DNA from 2 places in the Sodalis sp. RH19 genome. Region 2 is predicted to be linked to the other one. Evidence: riboswitches for the same ligand, from Rfam matches in the RefSeq annotation. Region 2 holds a riboswitch; the other holds the start of a gene.
What was found. A riboswitch is a leader RNA that binds a small molecule or an ion and turns the genes downstream of it on or off. The one in region 2 is predicted to bind cobalamin.

Region 1 (7,564 bases), 2.4 Mb from region 2:
AACAGCAGCGCGTCGCAGCGGGGCGGCGCAGAGGAAAAACGCAACAGCTCGGCCATGCGGGCGGCGACGCGCGCGGCAATGGCCGGGTATACCCGCTGCCAGCCGGCGGCGTCGATTAACGCCATCGCCTCCTCGGTGGTCACGCACGCCGCCACCTGATGCATCAGCGCGTGGGGGGCGTCGCACAAGGCCAGCCAGGCAATCAGCGTTTCCATGCGTCCGTCGGCGATATGGCTATGGGTATGGAAGATCCCCGCCGCCACCTTCACCAGTTTGCCGAAATGGCCGACCATCAGGATCTGGCGAAACCCCAGGCGCTCCGCCTCCTTAAGCATATAGCCGACAAAATTGCTCATAGTGACAACGTAACGTTTATCGATGCCCAGCCGTTCGCCGACGAAACGCTCGCCGTGGTTGCCCGGCACCAGGATCACCCGGTCCATGCCGTCGGCGCGCTTCATGCCCAGCTCAAGCGACAGGGATTTCTTCCAGCTTTCCTCCGACATCGGCGTCACGATGCCGCTGGTGCCGATAATGGAAATACCGCCCAGGATGCCCAGGCGCGCGTTATAGGTTTTCCGCGCCCGCGCTTCCCCTTCCGGGGCGAAAATCTCCACATCCGCGCCGCGATCCGGCCCGATGACCTCGCGCACCGCCGTCTCGATGGTATGACGGGGAGTGTTGTTAATCGCCGCCTGGCCGATAGCCAGGCCGATGCCGTTGCGGGTTACCCGGCCCACGCCGGCGCCGCCCTCGATGATAATGGCGGCATCGGCGCGCAGTCTTAAGCGGGCAAAAATCAGCATGCCGTCGGTGGCGTCCACGTCATCGCCGCCGTCCTTGCGAATGGCGGCGGTGGCCTCGCCGGGGCTTATCAACGGCAGCTCGACGTTCAGGCACAGCGTGACGCCGGACGGCGTCACGATGGAAACGGTATCTATCACCTGCTGGCGCAAAAGCATCTCGGCGGCGACTTTAGCCGCCGCGGTGGCGCAGGATCCGGTGGTATACCCCTTGCGCAGCGCCCGGCCATTGTGCCAGACCACGTCGTCCATCATGCCTCCCGCAGTTGATAAAGGAGGGCGTTGACGATGGCCGCGGCGATATTGCTGCCGCCTTTGCGGCCCAGCGCGGCGATGCAGGTCAACGGGCTGTCGGCCAGCGCCTGCTTGGATTCGCTGGCGCCGACAAACCCCACCGGCACGCCTATCACCCCCTGCGGCCGGTAATCCGACCGACCGACATGCTCCAGCAGGCGAAACAGCGCGGTGGGCGCGTTGCCGAACACAAACAGGCTGTTGTCCGGCTCCCGGCCGGCGCGCGCCACCACATAGTCCACCGCCGCCATTGAGCGCGTCATGCCCTGCGCCCGCGCCTGCTCGGCGATACCGGCATCGCCGATATAACAAGCCGCTTTGCCGCCCAGCTGCGCCAGCGCGGTCTTATTGATGCCGGACAGCGCCATGGTGGTATCGGTATATATCGTGCAGCCCCGGCTCAGGGCGTCGGCCATGCGTTCAGCCGCGCCGGCCGAGAAATGCAGAATATCCAGCCAGTCGAAGTCGGCGCTGGTGTGGATGGCGCGCAGGATGATTTTTTCCTGCCAGATATCCTGGAAATGGAAATCGGGACGCTCGCGGGCAATGATCTCCCGGATAATGGCAAAACTGGTGCGCTCGATTTGTTGCGGTTGTTTGATATAACTCATTCGCGTTACAGCTCCGGGCCTGCGCCCTGTTATACAGCCCTGTTAAGTCTCACCACCACCCTAATCCCGCGCCGCCGGCGCGGAGCAGGCACATCGTCGCCAGCATCAGCGCGGAGGCGACATACATCAAGCGGATGCTGTGGATGATGTCGCCAAGGGCAATCTCGCGCCGCGCCTCGCCAATCCAGGGTTTTTCCACCCGGATGCTGAAATAATCATTGGGTCCGCCCAGCCGCACCCCCAGCGCGCCCGCCACCGTCGCCTCCGACCAGGCGCAGTTCGGGCTTTTATGCTGATAACGGTCGCGCCAGCCAATGCGCCAGGCGCCGCGCCCGTCCAGACGCAACAGGCCGGCGGCCAGCGCCAGCAGCAGCCAGCCCAATCGCGCCGGCAGCCAGTTGGCCGCGTCGTCCATTCGCGCCGATACGCAGCCGATGGCTTCGTACTGCGGCGTGCGGTACCCCACCATGGAATCCAGGGTATTGACCGCCTTATAGGCCATCGCCAGCGGCACGCCGCCGATAAACAGCCAGAACAGCGGCGCTATCACGCCGTCAACGCTGTTTTCCGCCACCGTTTCCACCACCGCGCGCATCATTTGCGGCCGCGTCAGGTGCTGGGTATCGCGGCCGACAATGTAGGACAGCTGCCGGCGCGACGCCGCCAGGTCGTCCGCGCGCAGCACGTAATAAACCGCCATGGCGGCATCGCGCAGGCAGCGGGTCGCCAGCAGGGTGTAGGTGAGCCAGGCGGTGGCCAGCCACTCCAGCGCGGGCGAAAAGGACAGCAGGCGCAGCAAGGCCCAGGTCAATCCCCCACTGCCGCCCACCACCAGCAGCCACAGCGCGCCGCCGCCGATATACAGCGCCCGGCGGCTGCGGCAGCAACGGCGGATAACGCGTTGCAGGCCCGTGACGGCATGGCCTATCCAGCGCACCGGATGCGGCCAGTGCGGCGGATCCCCAAGCCACAGATCCAGCAGGTAGCCGGCGAGGTAGGCGCTCAAGGTCATAGCAGCTCGCATCCTTTATCCAGCCAGCGCCGCAGCAAGGCCGGGCGCTGGTAAAAATGCACATGCAGGTAGCTGGCGAGAAGCGTGGCGTCGCCATAACCGCCCGGCCACTGTTTTACCTCGCCGCCGGCGGCGCGTTTGGTGAGGGTAAACAGCGGCGGCTCATCGGTGATAAATTCGGAATGGTGAAATTCGTGACCGCGTAACGTTTCTCCCCTGGCGGTCAGCAGATTATCGGCCAGCGCCCGCCCCTCGCAATAGCCGAAACGCTTGAGTCCCTCGCTCATGCGGCTGACGCCGCGCAACAGGCCGACCATGGGGAAGACGCGGCCCTGCTGATCCTCCAGGGAAGTCCCCAGGTACATCAGCCCCCCGCATTCGGCGTAGATGGCCGTGCCCTGCAGACCGGCCCGCAGCAGCGCCGCCCGCATCGCGCCGTTGGCCGTCAGCCGGTCGGCGAAGAGTTCCGGAAAACCGCCGCCGAGGTAAATCATCTGGCACGCCGGCAGTTCCCGATCGTTTAGCGGGCTGAACGGCACGATACGCACGCCGATATCGCGCAGGAGCTGCAGATTATCCGGATAATAGAAATGAAACGCCTCGTCCTCGGCCAGCGCCAGCGTCAGCTGCGCATAACGCGGCGCGGCGGGCGGTGCGGGCAGGCGGCCCGGAGCGGGCTGGCAGTCGGCAAGACGCAGAAGACAATCGATATCGATATGCTGTTCCACCGCATCCGCCAGTTGGTCCCATTGCGCCTCCAGGCGCCGGTTTTCCTGCGCCGGCACCAGGCCCAGATGCCGGGAGGGCAATGCCCAGTCGCTGAGCGGCGGCAGATACCCCAGCACCGGCAGATCGCAGTAGCGGGTAATGGCGGTTTTAATCAGGTTGAAATGATTGGCGGAGGATACCCGGTTTACGATAATGCCGGCGATGTTGACGGCGGGATCAAACAGTTGAAAGCCCAGTACGGTGGCGGCGGCCGAGGTGGATACCGCCTTGCCGTCGATAATAAGCACCACCGGCACGCCCAGCTGCTTGGCCAGCGCGGCGCTGCTGCAGTCGCCGCCGTCGCTGCCCAGGCCGTCGTAGAGTCCCATGACGCCTTCGATAACGCCCACGTCGGCAGTTTGCATATGCCGGTTAAACAGGCCGTTAAGCGTGTCAGCCCCCAGCATATAGGCGTCCAGGTTATGCGAGGCGATGCCGCTGACCGCTTCATGCCAGCCGGTATCGATATAATCCGGCCCGCACTTGAACGGCTGCGCCCTGAGGCCGCGCCTGGCCAGCACCCGCAGCAGGCCGAGCGTCAGCAATGTTTTCCCGGTCCCGCTTTGCGCGCCGCCAATCAGTATCGCTTTCATCCGTATCCCGTAATGCCAGGGCGGGCCGAACGGGATTGTCGTAAGCAACGGCGGCGGAAAGGCGCTATCCCGACGCAGTCGTTAGGACAACCCGCTTCCCACCGAAGGAGTTGTTACCGAGCCGGTACGGCTCTTGTTATCAGGCAGGTCTTCTGGCTTTGCGTCATCCTCCTCCGGCCCTTCCCAATCATTTTCGATCAGTGGTGACGCCGGATTCGTCGGCATTACAGCAGCGGGGGCTGCGGAGGATTCACACCTCCTTCCCTGACGGCCTTGCGGCGCGTGCAACCTGGTAACATTGGCATTGGCGCCGCGCGGAAATGGCAAATCGTTGCCGGCGGCGCCCCTGTCATCGTTAATCTAAAGTATCTGGGGAAAATATACCCCGGATTGGATCAAAAAAAATGTTCGCCGGCGATGATTTGATTAAAATTTATTGTCGGGGGATAACACTTTTTAGCTATCGGCAATTAGCCATGCCACGGCATGGCGCGATGAGCGGCCATTTTCAGCGGCGAAAGCCATAGCATTAAATAGCGTTGGTTAAATTTAAAAAATGAGATCACGATCGGCTGGAAATAATAACGTCACAATAATTAAAGCGACAAAAGGGAAAAAGGATTAATTACGCGGCATGGCGATATTTTTCGCCGGGCTGTTATTCAGCGCGGATAAACGCTGCTCACGATACGCCTGGGGGGTAATGCGATAGGCCTGGCGAAATACTTTGCAAAAATAGCTGGCCTGGGAAAAACCGAGGTTGCGCGCAATGACGGCGATGGACCAGTCGCTTTGCTCCAGCATCTGGCGCGCGCTTTCCATACGCTGCTGGTTCACGTAGGCGTTAAAACCCACGCCTTGGTATTTTTTGAATAATTTGCTGAAATAATAAGGGCTGAGATAGACCATCGCCGCCACGTCCTCAAGACGCAGGTCCTCGGAGTAATGACTGTCGATATAACGCAGCACCTTTTTCATTTTGCCGTCATGCGCGCTTGGGATCGCCGCCCGGTGCCCGGCGCTCGCCGGCGCGTGTTCTTTAATTACCACGAAATCAAGCTGTTGCTTAAGGTAATTATCAACGATGATTTTCAGCAAATCGGCGGAAGACAGCAGCCGGTCGTAATCGATAACCGGAATGTTCTCGAAATGCTCGGCCAGCACGCCGTTCTGGCGCCAGGTGAAGGAACTGCTCTCCTGCACTTCGGGCAGCTTGACGGTATCATTGATGCGCACCTGGCCGCACAGCACAAATCCCACCAAATGGCCGCCGATGACCAGGGGAATGGAAAAATCGGTCAACCCGGCGTGACAGCGGTAGATACAGGGCTGATTGGATTTAGAGGCTTCAAGTCCGCCGCAGCGGTCGCTCATGCGGCAGCGGCGGCCCATTTCCGGATCCTGGCGCAATGATTGGCAAAACGGGGTGAAATGATATAAATCCGAAACTTCCTCGCCGTGGATATTGACTACCACTACAGCCAAATTGGTGGCATTAGCGAAATCATGCGCGATTTTATTTATCAGTTCTGAATCCATAAAACTACCGGAATTCATATTATGCCCTCTCGCGCTTTACTTATTTTTAATAAACCAGTAACAAAAAAGATATATTTCGCCTGATTGTTACGTTTTAATGAAAGATGCAGCGATTACGACGCAATATCTTAAAGCCGTTTGGGATTTAATCATTTTTTCCTTATTCAAAACCGTGCTCTATCACACAATTATAGGATTGCGCCGGCACCCGGTCCTGAAGCCGGGTGCCGGCCGGGTTGCCCGGGGTTTAAGATTGCAGCGGCGGTTGTCCCGCCGCGTCCTGTTTAATATTGCCGGGCAAATGGGGCGCTATCAGGAAGCGGTATACCGCGGCGCCCAGGATCGCCCCGACGATGGGGGCGGCGATGGGCACGATAAAGTAGGGAATCTCGCGGCCTCCGGTCATCGCCACCTCGCCCCAGCCGGCAAAAAAGGTGAACAGCTTGGGGCCGAAGTCACGCGCCGGATTCATGGCGAAACCGGTCAATGGCGCGGTGGACGCACCGATCACCGCCACCAGGATACCGATCAGCAACGGCGCCAGCGGACCTTTGGGCACGCCGTTGCCGTCATCGGTCAGCGCCATGATAAGCCCCATCAGGATGGAGGTGATGACGGTTTCCACCAACGCGGCCAGCCCGACGCTGATGGCGCTTGCCGGATAAGTGGAAAAGATGCTGGCCAGGAACAAGCTCTCCTGGCTGCCGCGCACCATCTGGTGGGACTGCTCGTAGAGGCCGAACATATTATGGTACAGCAGATAGGTCAGCGCCGCGCCAAAGAAGGCCCCCGCCACCTGGGCCAGGATATAGGGCAGCACTTTCCTGCCCTCGAAATTAGCCAGCAGCCACAGGGCAATGGTTATCGCCGGATTCAGATGGGCGCCGGAAATACCCGCGGTCAGATACACCGCCAGCGCAATGCCCAGCCCCCACACCACGCAAATCTCCCACAGGCCGAAGCTGGCGCCGGCGAGCTTGGCCGCGCACAGCACGCTGGTGCCGAAAAACATAAACAGCCCGGTACCCAGCAATTCGGCAACACATTGCCCTTTTACCGTTCGTAGAGTGTCGCTCATCGTAATTTTCCTGTATGAGGTCGAAATGAAATAATTATTAGCGTGAAATCGCATTGCTTCCGACTGACATTTTGTCTATTTTTAAAAAATCTTTTTAATGAACATAAGACCTTCAAGGCACTACGCTATATGCCCCCATGGCGTTTAGCAAAGTTATTTATCAATCAAATGAGATCTCGCCTGCAATTATCTTTTTACGTAACAAAAACAAGACATAAAATTTCGTTTTTTAAAATATAAAATAATCGCCACAGTCGATAATTTTTATGGGTCATAGGCGCTGCAAGCCTTGCCGCGCAAGGCATTGCCGTTTTTTCGCCATACTATATTATTGCTCTGGCATTATTTTTTACCGTTAACGGGTCGCCGGAAAAATCACAGCCGGGCCTGAATTTCAAGATCAATTATTGAATTATGGAAGGTAAAAAATTAATTGGTGTTATTGCACAAGTCGATAAAAACCAGCCAGGGCGCCGCATTTTCAAACTGAAATGACAATTTTTTGCTATGCCACCGCCAATCATTTCTTCTATTTTCACCCTAATCAAGCCACTATTTTTTATCGCTTATGCGTATATTTTACCTCGGACATCCTCAGAATTTTAATGATTGGTCGAGGTAATAAAAATGCAACAAGAAGCCCTGGGCATGGTGGAAACCAAAGGTCTGACCGCCGCGATTGAGGCGGCCGATACCATGGTGAAATCGGCCAATGTGTTATTGGTCGGTTATGAAAAAATCGGTTCCGGTCTGGTGACGGTTATCGTGCGCGGCGACGTCGGCGCGGTGAAAGCCGCCACCGATGCCGGCGCCATGGCGGCGGCCAACGTCGGTGAAGTGATCGCCACCCATGTCATCCCACGTCC
Region 2 (7,564 bases):
TTCCCCGTTCGCTCGCCGCTACTAGGGGAATCTCGGTTGATTTCTTTTCCTCGGGGTACTGAGATGTTTCAGTTCCCCCGGTTCGCCTCAATACGCTATGGATTCACGTAATGATAGTGCAACGAATTGCACTGGGTTTCCCCATTCGGACATCGCCGGCTGATAGCGCTTCATATCAGCTCACCGGCGCATTTCGCGGATTAGCACGTCCTTCATCGCCTCTGACTGCCTAGGCATCCACCGTGTACGCTTATTCACTTAACCTCACAACCCTAAAGTGTCTGTGTTGCGACTGGCTGCACACTGCCATGGCATCGTTGCGCGGTGCTCGCCATGCTCATGGACATACAGTCCACTCCGCTGGCTGCGCGCCGTGCGCCTTGCCCTGACACTGTTCGCACAGTCTCACCCTGGTGAGAGTAAACCCTCGCCTGGGCTACAGAGATTGCCATCGACACGGCAATCATTAGGTTTGCTTGCTTTGAGAGAATCGCATACTGATTTTGCTCAGCATGTTTTTTTCAAATTTTCAGCTTGTTCCGGATTGTTAAAGAGCATGTATTTCGCAGCATACTGATACGCGGTTGCGTAACAATGTGCTCTGAAATAAATAAGAAAAACCAGACAATCTTACCACCCATCCCCGTCAGGAAATGGTGGAGCTAAGCGGGATCGAACCGCTGACCCCCTGCGTGCAAAGCAGGTGCTCTCCCAGCTGAGCTATAGCCCCAAGTCGTTTAACCTTTTAACATCAACCAGACTCTTTCCCGCACTGAAATTGCTGTGCATCAATTAAGCTACAAAGCAATGGCATTTAGAAAGGAGAACAACTTGATAGCCCATTCGTTTCCAGGCAAGGCGTGGGGTCACGAAGTTTATTGAAATAAACGAGTGGCGCCGCAACGCAGCATGGGAAGGAATGGTAGGCCTGAGTGGACTCGAACCACCGACCTCACCCTTATCAGGGGTGCGCTCTAACCACCTGAGCTACAAGCCTATAGAAGGTTTTTCTTGCTCGTTACAGTTATCAGACAATCTGTGTGGACACTACACAATTAGTATCTATTTCGGTAAGGAGGTGATCCAACCGCAGGTTCCCCTACGGTTACCTTGTTACGACTTCACCCCAGTCATGAATCACAAAGTGGTAAGCGCCCTCCCGAAGGTTAAGCTACCTACTTCTTTTGCAACCCACTCCCATGGTGTGACGGGCGGTGTGTACAAGGCCCGGGAACGTATTCACCGTGGCATTCTGATCCACGATTACTAGCGATTCCGACTTCATGGAGTCGAGTTGCAGACTCCAATCCGGACTACGACGCACTTTGTGAGGTCCGCTTACTCTCGCGAGTTCGCTTCTCTTTGTATGCGCCATTGTAGCACGTGTGTAGCCCTACTCGTAAGGGCCATGATGACTTGACGTCATCCCCACCTTCCTCCGGTTTGTCACCGGCAGTCTCCTTTGAGTTCCCACCATTACGTGCTGGCAACAAAGGATAAGGGTTGCGCTCGTTGCGGGACTTAACCCAACATTTCACAACACGAGCTGACGACAGCCATGCAGCACCTGTCTCAGAGTTCCCGAAGGCACATTCGCATCTCTGCAAACTTCTCTGGATGTCAAGAGTAGGTAAGGTTCTTCGCGTTGCATCGAATTAAACCACATGCTCCACCGCTTGTGCGGGCCCCCGTCAATTCATTTGAGTTTTAACCTTGCGGCCGTACTCCCCAGGCGGTCGATTTAACGCGTTAGCTCCGAAAGCCACGGCTCAAGGCCACAACCTTCAAATCGACATCGTTTACAGCGTGGACTACCAGGGTATCTAATCCTGTTTGCTCCCCACGCTTTCGTACCTGAGCGTCAGTCTTCGTCCAGGGGGCCGCCTTCGCCACCGGTATTCCTCCAGATCTCTACGCATTTCACCGCTACACCTGGAATTCTACCCCCCTCTACGAGACTCTAGCCTGCCAGTTTCAAATGCAGTTCCCGGGTTAAGCCCGGGGATTTCACATCTGACTTAACAGACCGCCTGCGTACGCTTTACGCCCAGTAATTCCGATTAACGCTCGCACCCTCCGTATTACCGCGGCTGCTGGCACGGAGTTAGCCGGTGCTTCTTCTGCGGGTAACGTCAATCAACAAGGTTATTAACCTTATCGCCTTCCTCCCCGCTGAAAGTGCTTTACAACCCGAAGGCCTTCTTCACACACGCGGCATGGCTGCATCAGGCTTGCGCCCATTGTGCAATATTCCCCACTGCTGCCTCCCGTAGGAGTCTGGACCGTGTCTCAGTTCCAGTGTGGCTGGTCATCCTCTCAGACCAGCTAGGGATCGTCGCCTAGGTGAGCCATTACCTCACCTACTAGCTAATCCCATCTGGGTTCATCCGATGGCGTGAGGCCCGAAGGTCCCCCACTTTGGTCTTGCGACGTTATGCGGTATTAGCTACCGTTTCCAGTAGTTATCCCCCACCATCAGGCAGATCCCCAGACATTACTCACCCGTCCGCCGCTCGCCGGCAAAGTAGCAAGCTACTTCCCGCTGCCGCTCGACTTGCATGTGTTAGGCCTGCCGCCAGCGTTCAATCTGAGCCATGATCAAACTCTTCAATTAAAAGCTTGATGCTCAAAGATTGTCATACTGTTAATCTTATGAATTAACTGTTTGTTCACTCTTCAAGACTTGGTATTTTGTGTTTCGATACGGTCTTGTGAGTGCCCACACAGATTGTCTGATAAATTGTTAAAGAGCATGGCCAGCGTGCATCAATCTCACCTGGCGCGGGTTGCGTATATTACGTTTTCCCGCTGAAGAGTCAAGCTTTTATTTGCCCGAACCGGGCGCTTTTCCCTTCCCGACCCGGCATCGCGTTAGCGTTTGTTCCCGGTCAGTGGAGGCGCATTATAGGGACTTTCCCCAGCCTGACAAGTACTTATTTCACATATTGCGCCGACCGCTGAATTATCACACAACCGCAGGCTGCATCGGCAATTTTTCCAGCGAAACGAAGCCATAGCGCTGTAATACCGGTACCAGCTCCATGGCCTGCGGTGAAGCCACCAGGCAATAGGCCTGGTTCGCTTCCGTCGAATAAGCACCGTCTATTTCATGGGCGATAAGCCAGGCCGCGCGTTTGGCGATCGCTGAACCGGAATCCACCAGCCGGGTACCGTCCGGCAACACCGCTTTAAGCTCGTCGCCTAATAATGGAAAATGGGTACAACCAAGGACCACAGTGTCGGGCGGCTCGGGAAGCCGCAACCAGGGGCGCAGGATTTTCTGCAGCACCGGCAGGGCGATGGTTTCGCCATGAAGCTTGGCTTCAGCAAGCTCCACCAGCTCGGCGGATCCAAGCGTAATGATATGGCAATCCGCGGCGAATTTAGCGATCAGCTCATGGGTATAGCTACGGTGCACGGTGGCGCGGGTAGCCAACAGCCCGACGATACCATTACGGGTTAGCTTGGCGGCGGGTTTTATCGCCGGCACTACGCCGACAATAGGGCACTCAAACCGCTCGCGCAGGGCCGGCAGGGAAATGGTGCTGGCGGTATTGCAGGCGACAATCACCATATCAAGCACGTGCAGGCGCTGCACCGCCGCAACGATATTCACGACCCGCTGGACAATAAAGTCTTCCGGCTTTTCGCCATACGGAAAAGCCTCATTGTCGAATACGTAGATATAATGCGGGTCCGGCAACAGTTGCCGCACTTCATCATAGATAGATAAACCGCCCACGCCAGAGTCGAAAATCAGGATCGTGGGCCGTTTGATGTTGCTACCGTCAGAAGGAATAAGTTCCGGTGAGATAAAATTCTCGCTCTGCGGTCTGGTAGCCATAAGCCGTCTCATAGTCTTTGTCGAACAGATTGGCTATTCTACCACGAACCGTCAGATGGGGGGTTAGCGGATAAGAGGCGGCGATGTCCCACAAACTGACGCCGCCCATTCGCACCCGGTCATTCGTGTTGTAGTTGGTATCGTAACGCTCGCCGAGATAACGGTAGTTAAGCGACCAGTCGATATCGGCCACCTGCCAATCCAGCTGATATTTCACCTGCTGCTTGGCGCGTCGCGCCAGCACCTGATTGGTGGTGGCGTCGCGGGGATCGAGGTACTCCAGCGTCAGTTGATGCTGCAGCGGGCCGGTATAGACCGAGCCGGTCCATTCCACACCTTTGATCCGCGCCTTGCCGATATTCTTATAAGTGTCGTCGTTGGTGTCATAATCAATCAGGTTGTCGATATCGTTGCGGTATGCCGAGACGCGCCAGGTCAGCGGGCCGGTCAGCCCTTCCACCCCGCCCTCCCACTGCTTGCTCTCCTCGGGTTTTAAATCTTCGTTGCCGCCAAAACCACTGTAAAGCTGACTCAGGTTGGGTGCCTTGTAGGCGGTGCCGTAAGACCCGATAAGCCGGTAGCCCTCAATGAACTCCCAGGCGGCGCTGGTTTGCCACGTGCCGTGCCAGCCGAACTGCGAATTATCATCACCGCGCACCGCGCCCTCGAGGGTAACCGGCCCGACAAGCTGCGAAGCGGTGGCGTAGATACCGGTATTGCGTTGCTCATAGCCGTCGGTAAGGTAACCGGTGCCTGGTTCGGTGGTCTGCTTTTGCCAGTCCACCCCAGCGCCTGCCGTGCCATGGCCTGTCTGCAGGGTATTGCTCCACTGCGCATTATACTGTTTGGAATCGTCAAGGGTGGCGGAGGCGGAATAGGGTCCATATTGAGGATCGTAGTTATAATCCTGAGTATGGTTATAGCTAAAGGACAGCTGCGACGCGTAGATCCCGTCCTGGTAACGCATGCCGGTATCGTAAGTACGGCTGTAGAGTTTACGGGTATCGGGCAGCGCGTCAAAATGATCAGGGTCGGTATAGGCGTAGCTGCCGTCATAGCCGCTGCGGTTGTCGTAGCCATAGGCGCGGGCAAAACCGCTGAACTGCTGGTTAAAGATATGATCAAGCGAGGCAAACAACGTTTTGCTCATAAAACCATCGCGGTCGGGCTGCGCGGGATCGCCATAGGTATCCGGCAGGTTGGCGCGCACATCAAAACCATGGGTATAGGTATAGTTGCCCGCAACGGTGGCGGTGGTGTCCTCTCCAAGCTGTTGCTGGGTGGAGCCATCATAGGTTTGATAGCCATGGGACCCTATACCGGTGCTGAGGGTGGTGCCCGGCTGCTCGCGTGTGGTAATGATATTCACCACGCCGCCGATGGCGTCCGACCCATAGACCGCGGAACGCGGGCCGCGGATATATTCGATGCGCTGCACCAGGGACAGCGGAATCTGGCTAAGGTCGGAAGAACCTGAGATGCCGGCCTGGTTCAGCCTCACGCCGTCTATCAGCACCAGGGCATGGCTTGAATCGGTGCCGCGGATAAACAGTGAGCTTTGCTGCCCCAATCCGCCGGATTGGGCGATATCCACGCCCGGCAGACGGCTTAGCGCTTCGGCCACCGATTTGATCTGGCCGCGGTCGATATCGCTGCGGGTAACCACGCTGGTCGGTGCCAGTACGGTGGATATTGGCTGGGGAAAACGGTTGGCGGATACGACCATCATTTGCGCGGCCTGATCCTGGGCGCCGTCTTGCGCCCACCCGGAGAATGCCGTGACGCAGAGCGCCAGCAGCACGGTATTGTTAATCTTAGGCATTGCCATAGCATCCAAATGATAAAATAGGATGCCGCAGGTTCCATGTTTGATGGCTCGCGATAAACAGGGATATTGCGACAGAATACCGGCAGGTTTTCGGGCTTGGGATGCGTATAATACGCCAGGCGACGACTTCCCATCATAAAGACAGTGTCTGCTTGCGCGATCGCCCTGAAGTCCCCTTACCGCTGCGCGTCAGCTCCAGCTTTCCACTGGATTCCCTTTTAACTTACGAAAGACCGGACAATAATCCTACAATCAAAGAGATAAGCATGTCTATAGCACTAATAATCAAACTATTTATAAGCGCAACAACACTGGACATCACCGGTTTATCCCCTACAATCCCCCACAAAGTGGTACAAATAACGGATATTAGCGAGAGATCATCATGACCGACGAGACGTTACCCATTAGCGCGTATGAAACCCAACTGGCGGAAAAAGCCGCTCGACTGAACGCGATGATGGCGGCGTTTCAGGCGCCCGAGGCGGAAATATTCCGCTCGCAGCCCGAACATTACCGGATGCGTGCTGAATTCCGGGTCTGGCATGATGAGCAGGATTTGTATCATATAATGTTTGATCAGCAGACCAAGGACCGGATCCGCATCGATCACTTCGCCGCCGGCGGCGAACTGATGAACCGATTGATGGTCGCCATGATGGACGCATTGCGGCCATCGCCGATCCTGCGGCGCAAGCTGTTCCAGCTTGATTACCTGACGACCCTGAGCGGTGAAGCGGTGATTACCCTTATCTATCATCGTCCGTTAGACGACGAATGGCGCGAGCATGCGGGCGCGCTGCGCGATCATCTGAGGACGCAGGGTTTTGCGGTCAACCTGATTGGCCGCGCCACCAAAACCAAAATTTGCCTGGACCGTGATTATGTCGATGAGCGCTTGCCGGTGGCGGGACGGGAAATCATTTACCGTCAAATCGAAAATAGCTTTACCCAACCCAACGCCGCCGTGAATATCCAGATGCTTGAGTGGGCGCTCTCGGCCACTGAACCGGCACAAGGGGATCTGCTGGAGCTGTATTGCGGCAACGGCAATTTTTCCCTGGCGCTGGCGGGTAATTTTAACCGGGTGCTGGCCACGGAAATAGCCAAGCCTTCGGTGGAAGCGGCACAGTTTAATATCGCCGCCAATCGAATGACCAACGTGCAGATTATCCGCATGTCGGCTGAGGAGTTTACCCAAGCCATGCAAGGGGTGCGGGAGTTTACCCGCCTGAAGGACATCGACCTGGCAAGCTACCGCTGCGAAACCATATTTGTCGACCCGCCGCGCAGCGGGTTGGATGATGCCACCGTCAGGCTGGTGCAGGGGTATCCGCGCATCCTGTATATCTCATGTAACCCGGAATCGTTGTGCGGTAATTTGACAACGTTGGCGGAAACCCACCGTATCGAACGATTGGCGCTGTTTGATCAATTTCCTTATACCCGCCATATGGAATGCGGAGTGCTGTTAACCGCCAAAACGCAGCCATAGATCAATGGCACCTAAAATGAGGCTCTTACGCATGCTTCGTGCCCGCCTAGAACCGCTGATCCCCCTTAAAGGATGTTTATTTGTCACTGTCATAGTCAATGCTGGTGACATTTCAGCTTGACCGACCGCCCCCGGGGTGCGGACAGCAAAGGCGCTGAACTAGCAATCGAAGCCTAAAGCGGTATCGTTTATTTTCATGAGACCGAGATAAAATAACGCACCCATAAAAAAACTGACCATGGACATCTTTAACATGCCAGGCTTATGATTAAACTGGTTATGGGCGGCTTGATAAACATAATCTATTACAAAGGCTGCAGCGCCGGCCATAAGTCCGGTCATGAAACAATTCACCAGCGTATTTTCAAATAGCTCGTGGCGCCACTGTTCTGTATCG

Region 1: it holds a riboswitch for cobalamin, as region 2 does, so the genes downstream of both, ACL2XF_RS08610 (cobyrinate a,c-diamide synthase) here and btuB (TonB-dependent vitamin B12 receptor BtuB) in region 2, are expected to answer to the same signal.

What each region holds. Positions count from the first base shown of each region.
Region 1 is NZ_CP178734.1:1,918,257-1,925,820, forward strand. Features, by position in the region: gene cbiD (cobalt-precorrin-5B (C(1))-methyltransferase CbiD) at 1-1,058, opposite strand, end outside; gene ACL2XF_RS08600 (cobalt-precorrin-8 methylmutase) at 1,055-1,708, opposite strand; gene cbiB (adenosylcobinamide-phosphate synthase CbiB) at 1,758-2,720, opposite strand; gene ACL2XF_RS08610 (cobyrinate a,c-diamide synthase) at 2,717-4,081, opposite strand; cobalamin riboswitch at 4,206-4,389, opposite strand; gene pocR (transcriptional regulator PocR) at 4,703-5,638, opposite strand; gene ACL2XF_RS08620 (MIP/aquaporin family protein) at 5,868-6,698, opposite strand; gene pduA (propanediol utilization microcompartment protein PduA) at 7,326-7,564, shown strand, end outside.
Region 2 is NZ_CP178734.1:4,361,126-4,368,689, forward strand. Features, by position in the region: rRNA gene ACL2XF_RS19630 (23S ribosomal RNA) at 1-264, opposite strand, end outside; tRNA gene ACL2XF_RS19635 (tRNA-Ala) at 655-730, opposite strand; tRNA gene ACL2XF_RS19640 (tRNA-Ile) at 921-997, opposite strand; rRNA gene ACL2XF_RS19645 (16S ribosomal RNA) at 1,072-2,614, opposite strand; gene murI (glutamate racemase) at 2,966-3,844, opposite strand; gene btuB (TonB-dependent vitamin B12 receptor BtuB) at 3,789-5,666, opposite strand; cobalamin riboswitch at 5,736-5,925, opposite strand; gene trmA (tRNA (uridine(54)-C5)-methyltransferase TrmA) at 6,058-7,167, shown strand; gene ACL2XF_RS19665 (hypothetical protein) at 7,327-7,564, opposite strand, start outside.